Regions from separate parts of the Weizmannia agrestimuris genome, predicted to be linked through region 1. Evidence: riboswitches for the same ligand, from Rfam matches in the RefSeq annotation. Region 1 holds a riboswitch; the other holds the start of a gene.
The links. Region 1 has a riboswitch for cobalamin ahead of NFR98_RS12355 (ribonucleoside-diphosphate reductase subunit alpha). Riboswitches for the same ligand answer to the same signal wherever they lie in the genome.
Positions count from the first base shown of each region.

Region 2: linked by a shared signal. The riboswitch ahead of NFR98_RS10540 (prenyltransferase/squalene oxidase repeat-containing protein) and the one ahead of NFR98_RS12355 (ribonucleoside-diphosphate reductase subunit alpha) in region 1 are both predicted to bind cobalamin.

Region 1 is NZ_CALPDC010000037.1:3,026-8,807, reverse strand. Features, by position in the region: gene NFR98_RS12365 (heavy metal translocating P-type ATPase) at 1-1,239, shown strand, start outside; gene NFR98_RS12360 (heavy-metal-associated domain-containing protein) at 1,261-1,482, shown strand; cobalamin riboswitch at 2,423-2,618, shown strand; gene NFR98_RS12355 (ribonucleoside-diphosphate reductase subunit alpha) at 2,745-4,979, shown strand; gene NFR98_RS12350 (flavodoxin) at 4,964-5,446, shown strand; gene NFR98_RS12345 (ribonucleotide-diphosphate reductase subunit beta) at 5,391-5,782, shown strand, end outside.
Region 2 is NZ_CALPDC010000026.1:24,407-30,188, forward strand. Features, by position in the region: gene NFR98_RS10530 (M20 family metallopeptidase) at 1-28, opposite strand, end outside; gene htpG (molecular chaperone HtpG) at 333-2,210, opposite strand; adenosylcobalamin (AdoCbl) riboswitch at 2,376-2,523, shown strand; gene NFR98_RS10540 (prenyltransferase/squalene oxidase repeat-containing protein) at 2,577-4,004, shown strand; gene NFR98_RS10545 (DUF4430 domain-containing protein) at 4,011-4,766, shown strand; gene NFR98_RS10550 (ECF transporter S component) at 4,778-5,341, shown strand; gene NFR98_RS10555 (bifunctional 2-keto-4-hydroxyglutarate aldolase/2-keto-3-deoxy-6-phosphogluconate aldolase) at 5,591-5,782, opposite strand, start outside.

The sequences.
Region 1 (5,782 bases):
TATTACACACCGGCGATTGTCATCCTTGCACTCGCCGTGTTTGTTTTTACCCGTGATTTTCACAAAGCGATTACCTTCCTGGTCATTGCCTGCCCAGGTGCGCTCGTGATTGGCGCTCCCGTGTCAAACGTAGCGGGAATTGGAAACGGCGCGAAACACGGTGCGCTGATCAAAGGCGGGGATGTGATGGAAAAACTGTCAAAAGTGGATACGCTCGTATTTGATAAAACCGGCACGCTGACAAAAGGGAAGTCGGAAGTCACGGATTTGCACCTGCTTGGCACAAGGCGCGAAGAGGAAGTGCTCGGGCTTGTGGCCAAGGCGGAAACCGTTTCTGAACACCCGCTCGGCCAAACGATTGTGAAAGAAGCAGAAGCAAGGGGCATCCCGTTTAACCGGTATCACTTGCAGGAAGGTGAAGCGATAAAAGGGAAAGGCATGACGGCAACCATTGATGGCATAGCCATTACTGTGGGGAACCGCAAATTGATGGAAGCACAAGGCATCACCATTTCTCCATCAGCGGGCAGTTACGCAACCGATCGTGAAAAAATGGGGAATACTGCTATTTTTATTGCGGTCAATGGAAAGTTGGAAGCCATTCTGTCCATCGCCGACCAAATCCGTGAAGATGCCCGGGCTGCCTTGGAGGACATGCGCGCTGCCGGGATCAAAAGGATCGTCATGTTAACAGGCGATAACCGCCATACCGCCCGAGCCGTCGCCAACCAATTGGGTATTGATGCCTTTCATGCAGAGCTGCTTCCGGATGAAAAAGTGGACTATGTGAAGAAACTGAAAGAGGAAGGAGCTGTTGTGGCGATGGCAGGAGACGGCATGAATGATGCCCCTGCGATTGCAACGGCAGATATCGGGCTTGCCATGGGGAAAGGCGGAACGGATATCTCTATCGAAACGGCTGATATCGTTTTGATGGCAGACAAGCTTTCCCAATATGCCCATGCCTTTGCCCTGTCGAAAAAAACGATGCGGAATATGAAACAGAATATAGCAATTGCACTTTCGGTCGTCGTATTTTTGCTTGTTGGTGTTCTTCGGGGACAAGTAGACCTTGCAGCCGGGATGTTTGTCCATGAAGGAAGCGTTTTAGCTGTTATTCTAAATGCAATGCGGTTGATCGGATTTGCACCAAAGGGCGGACGGCAGAAGTTCAAGATCAGCAAAATCGGCCAACTTGATGGAGATCAATTACGGAAACCAGTGCGGCATGTAAAATAAAAACAAAAGGAGGGAAACGGAATGAAAAAAGCCGTGATGCAATTAGAAACGTTAACCTGTCCGTCTTGTATGAAAAAAATAGAAGGCGCGCTGGACAAAGTGGAAGGTGTGGAAAATGTGAAAGTACTTTTCAACGCCAGCAAAGCAAAAGTGGATTTTGACGAGGCAAAGGTTTCGGCAGATGAATTGAAAGAAATCGTTGAAAAAACAGGCTATCAAGTTCAAGCAGTGAAGACGAATTAAAAAAGGATAAGGTTGAGGCCAGTTGTTGGTCCCAACCTTTTCTTTTTTTGCAACCTGAAAGACGTATACGAATCAGCCCAGAAAGGTCGCGGTTGTTGGATCAACTTTTTCATTTTTGCAACTGCTGCTTGAAAGGGGCGGGAATAACGGGCTAATCGGGATTGCCTCTATAACGTAGACAGGTTCTATGTGAAGGAAGGCCTCCGTTTTTTTCAAGCTTCCTTAACAGGAAGATCTTCGTTATTTCGTGCTTCCTTAACGTAGCTGGGCTCTATGTGAAGGAAGGCCGTCGTTTTTGCATGCTTTCTTAACGTAGCCGGGTTCTATGTGAAGGAAGGCCGTCGTTTTTGCATGCTTTCTTAACGTAGCCGGTTCTACGTGAAGGAAGGCCGTCAATTTTGCAAGCTTCCTTAACATAGCCGGGTTCTATGTGAAGGAAGGCCGTCAATTTTGCAAGCTTTCTTAACGTAGCCGGGCTCTATGTGAAGGAAGGCCGTCATTTTTTCAAGCTTTCTTAACATAGCCGGGCTCTATGTGAAGAAAGACCTTCGTTTTTCCATGCTCCCTTAACGTAGCCGGGTTCTATGTGAAGGCAGCAGCCCACATTTTCACCAGTGCTTTACGAAGAGCGCCCCTATGAGAAGGAAACGCTTAAAATTTTTGCCATTGTGCTTCTGGTTTTTTGCAATGTCATGTGTGGGGGAGAAATTTAATGGGTAAAGTCAAACCGATGTATTGTACCTGCTCCCTCAATCGTCTAAAATGGATAACGGACTGTGAAAATCCATTCCTTAAGGAAAAAGGCGAAGAAGGCTGCTCCGTATTCGGCATCTTTTTACGGACAAACTTGAAACATATTCAACGTAACTGAGGATTGATATCTTTTGTCGAATATGGTAGGATAACAACATATAGAAATTCTAAAACAAAAAAATACTAAATATAGTATGCGAGTATTGGTGGCTTTGAAATGCCTGAAAAGGGAATCCGGTGGGAAACCGGAGCTGCCCCCGCAACTGTCAGTGTGGACGAAAGAGCGAACCACTGTACCGGCTGCTTTTTTTGGCGGCGGTATGGGAAGGGCTTCATTAGAATGAAACACAAGCCAGGAGACCTGCCAATACTCGAAGTTTCTATTCTTCGGGGTGCGGGAACGGGAAACGGCGGAACAGATGATCACGGATGCTGTTTTTCTGCCGTTTTTGCCGTTCATCCCCCTGAAATGAACGGTTTTTTTGCGTTCAAAAAAGGGAGGAGAAAACGTGATATCTATTCAACTGGAATCAAAAGAAATGATTTTGCAGCTCATTGATCAAATGTCTGCAGGCCTGGAGATTGAAACCGGCGCTTATAAGGAAAAGATTTTAAAGTTATGGGACCAGGATGCCTCTTTGGTGGAAAAAACAGATCTACTTATTAAACATGCCCTTGAAAATATCGATGAAGCAGGTGCGACCTGGACATTCTTTGCAGCGAGAATTTACTTACATAAGCTTTATGCCGAAGCCGCCAAAAACCGGCATTATGATCCAACCCTCAAGTACGGGTCTTTCTATGATTTGATCAGGCAGCTGGTAGAAAAAGGCATTTATTCTCCAAAACTGCTTGACAAATATACAAAGCAGGAAATAGAAACGCTCGGCCGCCTAATCGACCCGGAGAAGGATTTGCTTTTTACGTATCCCGGCCTCTATACGCTCGTAACCCGTTATCTGGCAAGTGATTTTGAAAAGCATGTCTATGAACTGCCGCAAGAGCGCTGGATGGTGATTGCGATGTACCTGATGCAGGATGAACAGCAGGAAACCCGGATGGAACATGTGAAGGAAGCGTACTGGGCACTCAGCAATCTGTACATGACGGTCGCAACCCCGACGCTCGCGAATGCGGGCAAAACGCATGGCCAGCTCTCGAGTTGTTTCATTGATACAGTGGCGGACAGCCTGCAATCAATCTATGACAGTAACACCGACATCGCCCAGCTTTCGAAAAACGGCGGCGGGATCGGTGTGTATATGGGAAAAATCCGTGGACGGGGAAGCGCGATTAAAGGTTTCCCGGGCATGTCGAGTGGTGTGGTGCCGTGGATCAAACAACTGAACAACACGGCAGTGAGCGTTGACCAGCTCGGGACAAGAAAAGGCGCCATTACCGTCTACCTCGATGTGTGGCACCGCGACATTGAAGATTTTCTCGATTTGAAGTTAAATAACGGCGATGACCGGCTCCGTGCCCGCGATATTTATACAGGCGTGTGCATCCCAGATTATTTTATGGAACAGGTGGAAAAGCGCGGGGACTGGTATGTTTTTGATCCGCATGAAGTAAAAGAAGTCATGGGGTTTGCTCTTGAAGATTTTTACGATGAAGAGAAGGGAAAAGGGAGCTGGCGTGAAAAATATGAGGCGTGCATCCATGCCGATCTCCGTTCGAAAAGGAAAGTTCCGGCGATCGAGATTATGAAGCGCATCATGAGATCGCAACTTGAAACAGGAGCGCCGTTTATGTTTTACCGCGATGAAGTGAACCGGCAAAACCCGAACAGCCACAAAGGGATCATTTACTGCTCCAATTTATGCACGGAAATTGCCCAGAACCAGTCCCCGACTGAGCTGATTGAAGAATGGATCAAAGAAGAAAATGTGATCGTAAAGAAATACCGTTCCGGGGATTATGTCGTCTGTAACTTGAGTTCCATCAATCTTGGGAAAGCTGTCCCGGACGGGGTGCTCGAACGGCTTATCCGCATCCAGGTCCGCATGCTCGATCATGTGATTGATGTCAATACGTTGCCCATTAAACAAGTGCAAATCACGAACAAAAAGTACCGTGCGGTCGGGCTTGGCACATTTGGCTGGCATCATTTGCTGGCACTTGAGGGAATTGAATGGGAAACGGAAGCAGCCGTCGAATATGCGGATAAACTGTACGAAAACATTGCCTACTATGCGATTAAAAGCAGCATGGAATTAGCCAGGGAAAAAGGCAGCTATCCGGCATTTCCAGGCAGCAAGTGGAGCACCGGCGCTTATTTTACCGGTAAAGGCTACACAAGTGAACGCTGGTTGGCGCTTGCTGAAGAAGTGAAAAAATACGGCTTGCGGAACGGATATTTAATGGCGGTTGCACCGAATGCGACCACTTCGATTATTGCCGGCTCGACAGCAAGCATTGACCCGGTTTTCCAGCCTTATTATATGGAAGAAAAAAAGGATTACAGATTTCCGGTTACAGCGCCTGATTTAGACCACCGGACGTACAACATTTACCGCCGTTCGGCTTATAAACTTGACCAAAGATGGTCCGTCCGGCAGAATGCGGCAAGGCAAAAACATATTGACCAGAGCATCTCTTTCAATTTTTATGTGCCGTACAATATCCGCGCGCAAGTGTTGCTTGATCTCCATCTGCAAGCTTGGAAGTCCGGCTTGAAAACGACCTATTATGTGCGCTCGACCTCCAATGAAGTGGAAGAATGCGAGTGGTGCCAAAGTTGAAAGTGCTGATTGCGTACTTATCCTATAGTGGCAATACAAAAGAAACGGCGGAACTGCTGGCATCCTGGTGCAGGGCGCGCGGGATGGCGGTGGACATGCACGAAATCGGCATTTCCCCGCCGTTTTCGCCGCGCGACTATGATTTGATCCTGGTCGGAACTTTCACATGGGAACGGGGCGCCACGCCTGAAGAAGTGAAGGATTTTGTTCTGGAAATTGGCTGGAAACCTCCCAATGTCGCTGTGTTTGGAACGGGGGAAACGCAATTTGGCGGTGATGATTTATTCTGCCTGGCCGCCCGCAAACTTGCAAAATTTTATAATAGCCCATGGGAACCGTTAAAAATTGAACAGTCTCCGAGGGGAAGCCAGGAAAAAGAAGTGGAAAAATGGATAGAAGGAGTGCTGGAAGATGTCAAACGCTTTGCTGGAAAAAGCGAAAACGTTGGATCCGGTTCACCCGAATAAAGCGACTGCCTTATTCGGAGGAAAGTCAAGCGGAATTTTAAACTGGAATGATCTTGCTTATCCGCACTGGTATAAGACGTATAAACGATTGTTGGGGAATTACTGGCAGTCGGATGAAGTGAATATGTCAACAGATGTGAAACAATTCCCGCTGTTATCGGAAAAAGAGCAGGAAACGTTTTTGAAAATCATCAGCCTGCTGGCAACGCTCGATTCTTCACAAACGAGGACGATTTTGCTTGCTTCACTGTATGCGACCGATCCGTCCATCCAATCGATTTTGGCGGTGATTGCCCAGCAGGAAGCTGTCCACAATGAGAGTTATTCTTATATTTT
Region 2 (5,782 bases), on a different contig from region 1:
TCAAATGGTGTCTAAGCTGTTCCTTCATTGGATGGCCCCCTTGTATTGTTCGTGTGCGCCAAAGTTAATATTTATAAATAATATGTTATAAATATACATCACCTTTCCCATTCGGGCAACCCTTTTTTATAAAAAATACAAAAAGACCCCATCTTGCTTTCAGATGGAGCCTTCTTCGTCATATAAACTACTGCTATTCATGAAATGTTCCAGCCATACGGTTTGCAAATGTCCCGGTGCTCACCGGCACGGGCACAGCAACCATGCCGGCCGTCGCGGGGGCCGTAGATTTGCTGGATGTCCCGTGGCTTTTTTGCAATATGCGGGCTTCCTTATGCCATCATTTTGCAAATATCATTTGAAAATGCAACCGGGTCTTCAATCTCGAGCCCTTCAATCAGCCGCGCCTGGTTATACAACAGGTTTGTATAAAGCTTGCATTTGTCCTTGTCATGGGCGAACGCCTCTTTTAATGCGTTAAATACATCATGATGGATGTTAATTTCGAGCACTTTATCGGCTTTTACATTTTGTCCGTTCGGCATTGCGCTCAACACTTTTTCCATTTCAATCGACACTTCGCCGTCCGTTGTAAAGCAGACCGGATGCGATTTTAAGCGGTGCGAGGCACGGACATTTTTCACTTTTCCGTCCAGTGTCTCTTTCATAAATGCAAAGAGCTCTTTGTTTTCTTTTTCCTCGGCATCGGTTTCTTTTTTGTCTTCCGTTTCAAAACCGAGATCGCCGCTTGATACGGACCTGAATTCTTTTTCCTTATAATTCATGAGCATCTTGATCGCAAATTCATCGATGTCTTCCGTAAAGTAAAGGATTTCGTATCCTTTATCAAGCACAAGTTCCGTCTGCGGCAATTTTTCAATCCGGTCAATCGACTCACCGGTTGCGTAATAAATGTATTTTTGGTCTTCCGGCATGCGGCTTACGTATTCATCAAGCGTAACAAGCTTTTTCTCTTTTGAAGAATAAAACATCAGGAGATCCTGCAAATCTTCTTTGTGCGCGCCAAATTCATTGTATACCCCGAATTTCAACTGACGCCCGAATGATTTGAAAAATGCTTCGTACTGCTCACGGTTTTCTTTTAAAAGGTTAGCTAGTTCACGCTTGATTTTGTTTTTGATATTTTTCGCAATCAGTTTTAGCTGACGGTCGTGCTGGAGCATTTCCCGCGAAATGTTCAGAGACAGGTCTTCGGAGTCGACCATCCCTTTGACAAAACTGAAATAATCCGGTAAAAGATCCGGGCATTTTTCCATAATCAGAACGCCATTCGCATACAGTTCCAGCCCTTTTTCATATTCCGGCGTATAATAATCGAACGGAATTTTTTCCGGAATGTAAAGAATTGCATTGTAACGCACGGTGCCGTCAACTTTGATGTGAATATGCTTGACCGGTTTGTCAAAGCCGTAATGCTTTTCCATATAAAATTGCTCATAATCTTCATCTGTCAGCTCACTCTTGTTTTTGCGCCAGATCGGGACCATGCTGTTGAGCGTTTGTTCTTCTTTGACCTCTTCGTATTCATCATCGCTGCCCTCTTTCAGGCGCCTTTCCGTTACATCCATTTTAATCGGGTAGCGGATAAAATCGGAATATTTTTTCACAATGGCCCGCAGCCGGTACTCTTCCAAATACTGATCGTAGTCTTCATCCTCTGTGTTTTCTTTCAGCTTCAATATAATATCCGTACCGTTGCCGTTTTTTTCGCACGGCTCAATCGTATAGCCTTCCGCACCTTTCGACTGCCATTTATAAGCCTGATCGCTCCCCGCAGCCTTGGAAATGACGGTAATTTCATCTGCCACCATGAACGCCGAGTAGAAGCCGACGCCGAACTGGCCGATAAGATCATACCCGTCTTTCATTTCATTGTCATGTTTAAAAGCGAGCGAACCGCTTTGCGCGATCGTGCCGAGGTTTTCTTCCAGTTCCGTCTCCGTCATGCCGATCCCGGTATCAGAAACAGTCAGCGTCCGGTTTTCTTTATCCGGGGTAATTTTAATGTAGTAGCTGTCTTTATCAAATGTTAAATTTTCATCTGTCAAAGCTTTGTAATAAATTTTATCAATCGCGTCGCTGGCGTTGGATATCAGCTCACGCAAGAAAATTTCTTTTTGCGTGTAAATCGAGTGGATCATCATGTCGAGAAGCCGTTTGGATTCTGCTTTAAATTCCTTTACCGCCACTTCGATCTCTCCTTTATATGTATAGATGATGGCAATGTCCCTTTAGCACTCCTAACACCAGAGTGCTAACATCTTATTTTTTAGCACAGCACCGCTTGTTTGTCAATGAAATAGTGGCAGAAATTGTCCTTTCCAACAGGCAGGGGTTGTTCTATAATTAATTACTGACATCTAAATACGGGCTTGGGCGATGGAAACAGGTGAAATTCCTGTACGGTCCCGCCACTGTGATGGAAAACATTTTCCTAAGTCAGATCTTTCTCCCAAGCTGTCGGTTTATTTGAAGCCTACGAGGTATAGGCGAAAAAAATTTTGCCCTTGTATACCTCTTTTGTACAAGGGGTTTTTTATGAAAGGAGAGCGGTAATGGTGGGGAAAAGCGCAAGAAGACTCTTTCTGGGAATTGTTTTTGTTTTGGCATTTGCAGTTCCAATCCACAGTTTTGCAGCAGTATCTGTCTGCAAAGATATAAAGGATACGGCATCATATTTTAAATCTTCCGCTTTAAACTCGGATTTTGCAGTAGCCGCACTGGCAAAGGAGAATTTGCTAACAGCCCATGAGATAAAGCAGTACCGGAAAGTTTTAATAAACCGGGTGAGAGCCAAAGGCAAAGAGTTAACCGGTACGGAACTCGTTAAGACCATCATTGCTCTAAAAGCGATTGGAGAGGATCCGGAAAACTTTCAAGGAGAGAATTTGATCAAACGCGTATACGATACGGCGGCAGAAAGCTCGGTAACCGGATATGCCTATGATTTAATCGCTTTGAATACGGATAATTATGAGATTCCGAGTGATGCACCGAATACTCCTGCTAAAATTGCAGCAAAACTGGTTGATGCGGAACTTCCGGACGGCGGTTGGAGCTGGAGTTTGACCGCCAAAAATTCGGATGTTGACTCAACCGGCATGGTACTGACCGCGCTTGGCACTTATCAGGATAAACATGATAAAGATGTGAACACGGCAATCCGGGATGGCATTAAATACTTGAAGGCAGCAGAAAAAGAAAACGCCAGCTTTGACAATTCGTGCACAACCGCCCAGGCCATCATCGGTCTTGTCTCTGTCGGCGTTGACCCGTCAACCGATGATTTTGTTAAAAAAGGCATGAATCCAATTTCTGCGCTCAGCACCTATAAAGATGCCAAAAACGGCGGGTACAAGTGGCAAACGGCAAGCGAATCTTCAGATAGCTTTTCAACAGAACAGGTTTTCCAGGCCCTTGTCGCCTATGACCTTTTTCTCAAGGGGGATACCCTGTATAACTTCCGGAAAGTAAGCAGCTCCTATTCTGCCTGTACAGACGCAACCGATTCGGGTGCCGGGGACAAGGATTCGAGCAGTAGCAATACCGGGAGTAAAGGTAGCGGCAATTCTCCAAATAATAATGGGACTGGCAAAACCACCAGCCAAAGTCCAGCTGCTGCCGCTGCAAAAGTGGTTGAAAAGCATGCGAAAGAAGTCGTCACCAAAACGAATACGATTACGAAAGATCATACAATTACAAACAACAACACCATCACAAAAACCAACACGGTAGAAAAGCCAGCTGCAACTAAAAATCAAACGCCGGCAAAAGCAGAAAAAGTTTCACATGCAAAAAAAGAGGACAAGCCTGCAGCTGCAACTGACCAGGCAACCCCTGCAGAAGATGTGCAGCAAGAGCCGAAAAAAGTCGTTATTACCAAAACAACGGGTATTTCTCCTGTGCACGGCTGGGTCGGTTCCCTATCTGCGGGTGCAGGCGTCATCCTGCTAATCATCAGTAAAAAATTTCTGGGGGTATGAGCAGGAATGAAATATAAAAGCATGATCATTGATAGTATTGCCGTCTTATTGATTGCATTCGGCGCCTGGTTTTTGATCGACGGTTTCCATTTTGAATCGAAAACCGTTAAAACCTATTCAGAAACAACACAAGTTGCAAACACTGCAGCAAAGGAAAAGAGTACGGCAGCAAAAGAAAATACATCCGGAAAGAAAACGGACGACGCTGGCAGTATCAAAACGGATGAAAAAAGCAATACGGGCGGATCCGGAAGCAACGTGAAAGATTCAGCCGCTCGTTCCAAAAATACTGAGGCTAAAGCTTCGACAGACAGCAAAACGGATGAAACACCTGCCACAAATACAAAAACGGCGGTCACATCCAGCACATCAACAAAAACGACAACTGGGGCTTCTTCGTCCGGTTCCAATGACAGCCGTGCTTCCGACAACACGGGAGCCTCATCTAAAGCAAAGGCCGAAACGGTTTCTTTAACGGTAAAGGGCTATAAAGGGCCAGTTTTCGGCGGCAAATACAGTTATAAAAGCGGAGACACAGCATTTTCCGTTTTAAAAACAGCTACCGCTTCTGAAGGTGTAAGCGTCGATTATTCCGGATCCGGTGCAACGGCCTATGTAAAAGGCATTGACGGCCAGTATGAAGGGGATCAAGGCGGCATGAGCGGCTGGAAATATAAAGTAAACGGAAAAGAGCCAAACGTTTCCGCAGGGACGTATAAATTAAAAGCCGGCGATCAGGTTGTCTGGTTCTATTCTAAATAGGAGTGCATAATATGGGGAATCAGCCGCTTGAAAAAAAGAAGTCAGCGAAGAACGCTTCACGGCTGACAAGGAGAATGGCGCTTCTTGCCATGCTAGCCGCACTGAGCGTGGCCGGACGGATTTTGATGGCGTCAATCCCGAATGTCCAGCCATGCACGGTGATCATCATTTGCAGTTCTTTTGTTTTCGGCATCCGCTTCGGTTTGGCGCTTGCGTTTTTAATCGTTTTCGGTTCCGATATGTTTCTTGGCATGGGGTTGTTTGCGATCATGCAATTTCTTGCGTGGGGGAGTATCGCGGTGCTTTCCGGTCTGCTCGGCAAGAAAGAGTTATACAAAAAAATCCCGCATCTCGTGTTATGTTTGTATGCAGCTTTTACCGGCTTCCTGTTTGGCTTTATGGTTTCATTAAATTATTTGTTTATCGGCGGGCCGTTTGCATTTTGGACATACTACCTCGGCGGGCTGTTGTTTGACAGCTACCATGCCGCGGGAAACTTCTTCTTTTATTTGATCTTAGGGCCGATTTTGATCAAACTGATTACAAAAGAAAAAGCACGGATAGATCGTATTTAGCCCAAGGCTGCCTGTTTCATGCAGGCAGCCTTGTTTGGGTGTTGTGATAGGGATGGATAAAATTGGCAACAAAATGACATAGTAAATTACTTGAAGATTGGCAACGTTTTTAAGATTATACGATTTCATTTATATATTGCATTAATTGTCTTATACTGCGAGTCTTTCGAGCTTCCATTGAATTGCACAATAAACACTAGCACCTCCTTAGTATCCATCAAAGGAGGTGCTGTCCTGTACTTATCAAAATTATACGTACTGATTACCCAGTTCTTCAATCTGTAATTGATATTCCCGCACAAAAGCCCTGGCCATCTTGGTAACTCCCGTAAAATCATTGTTTTCCGCAGGCTTCAACAAGCTTCCGCCAACGCCAATCATTCTGCATCCTACCTTTATCCAATCCCCCATATTATCCAGGTTTATGCCGCCCGAGGGCAT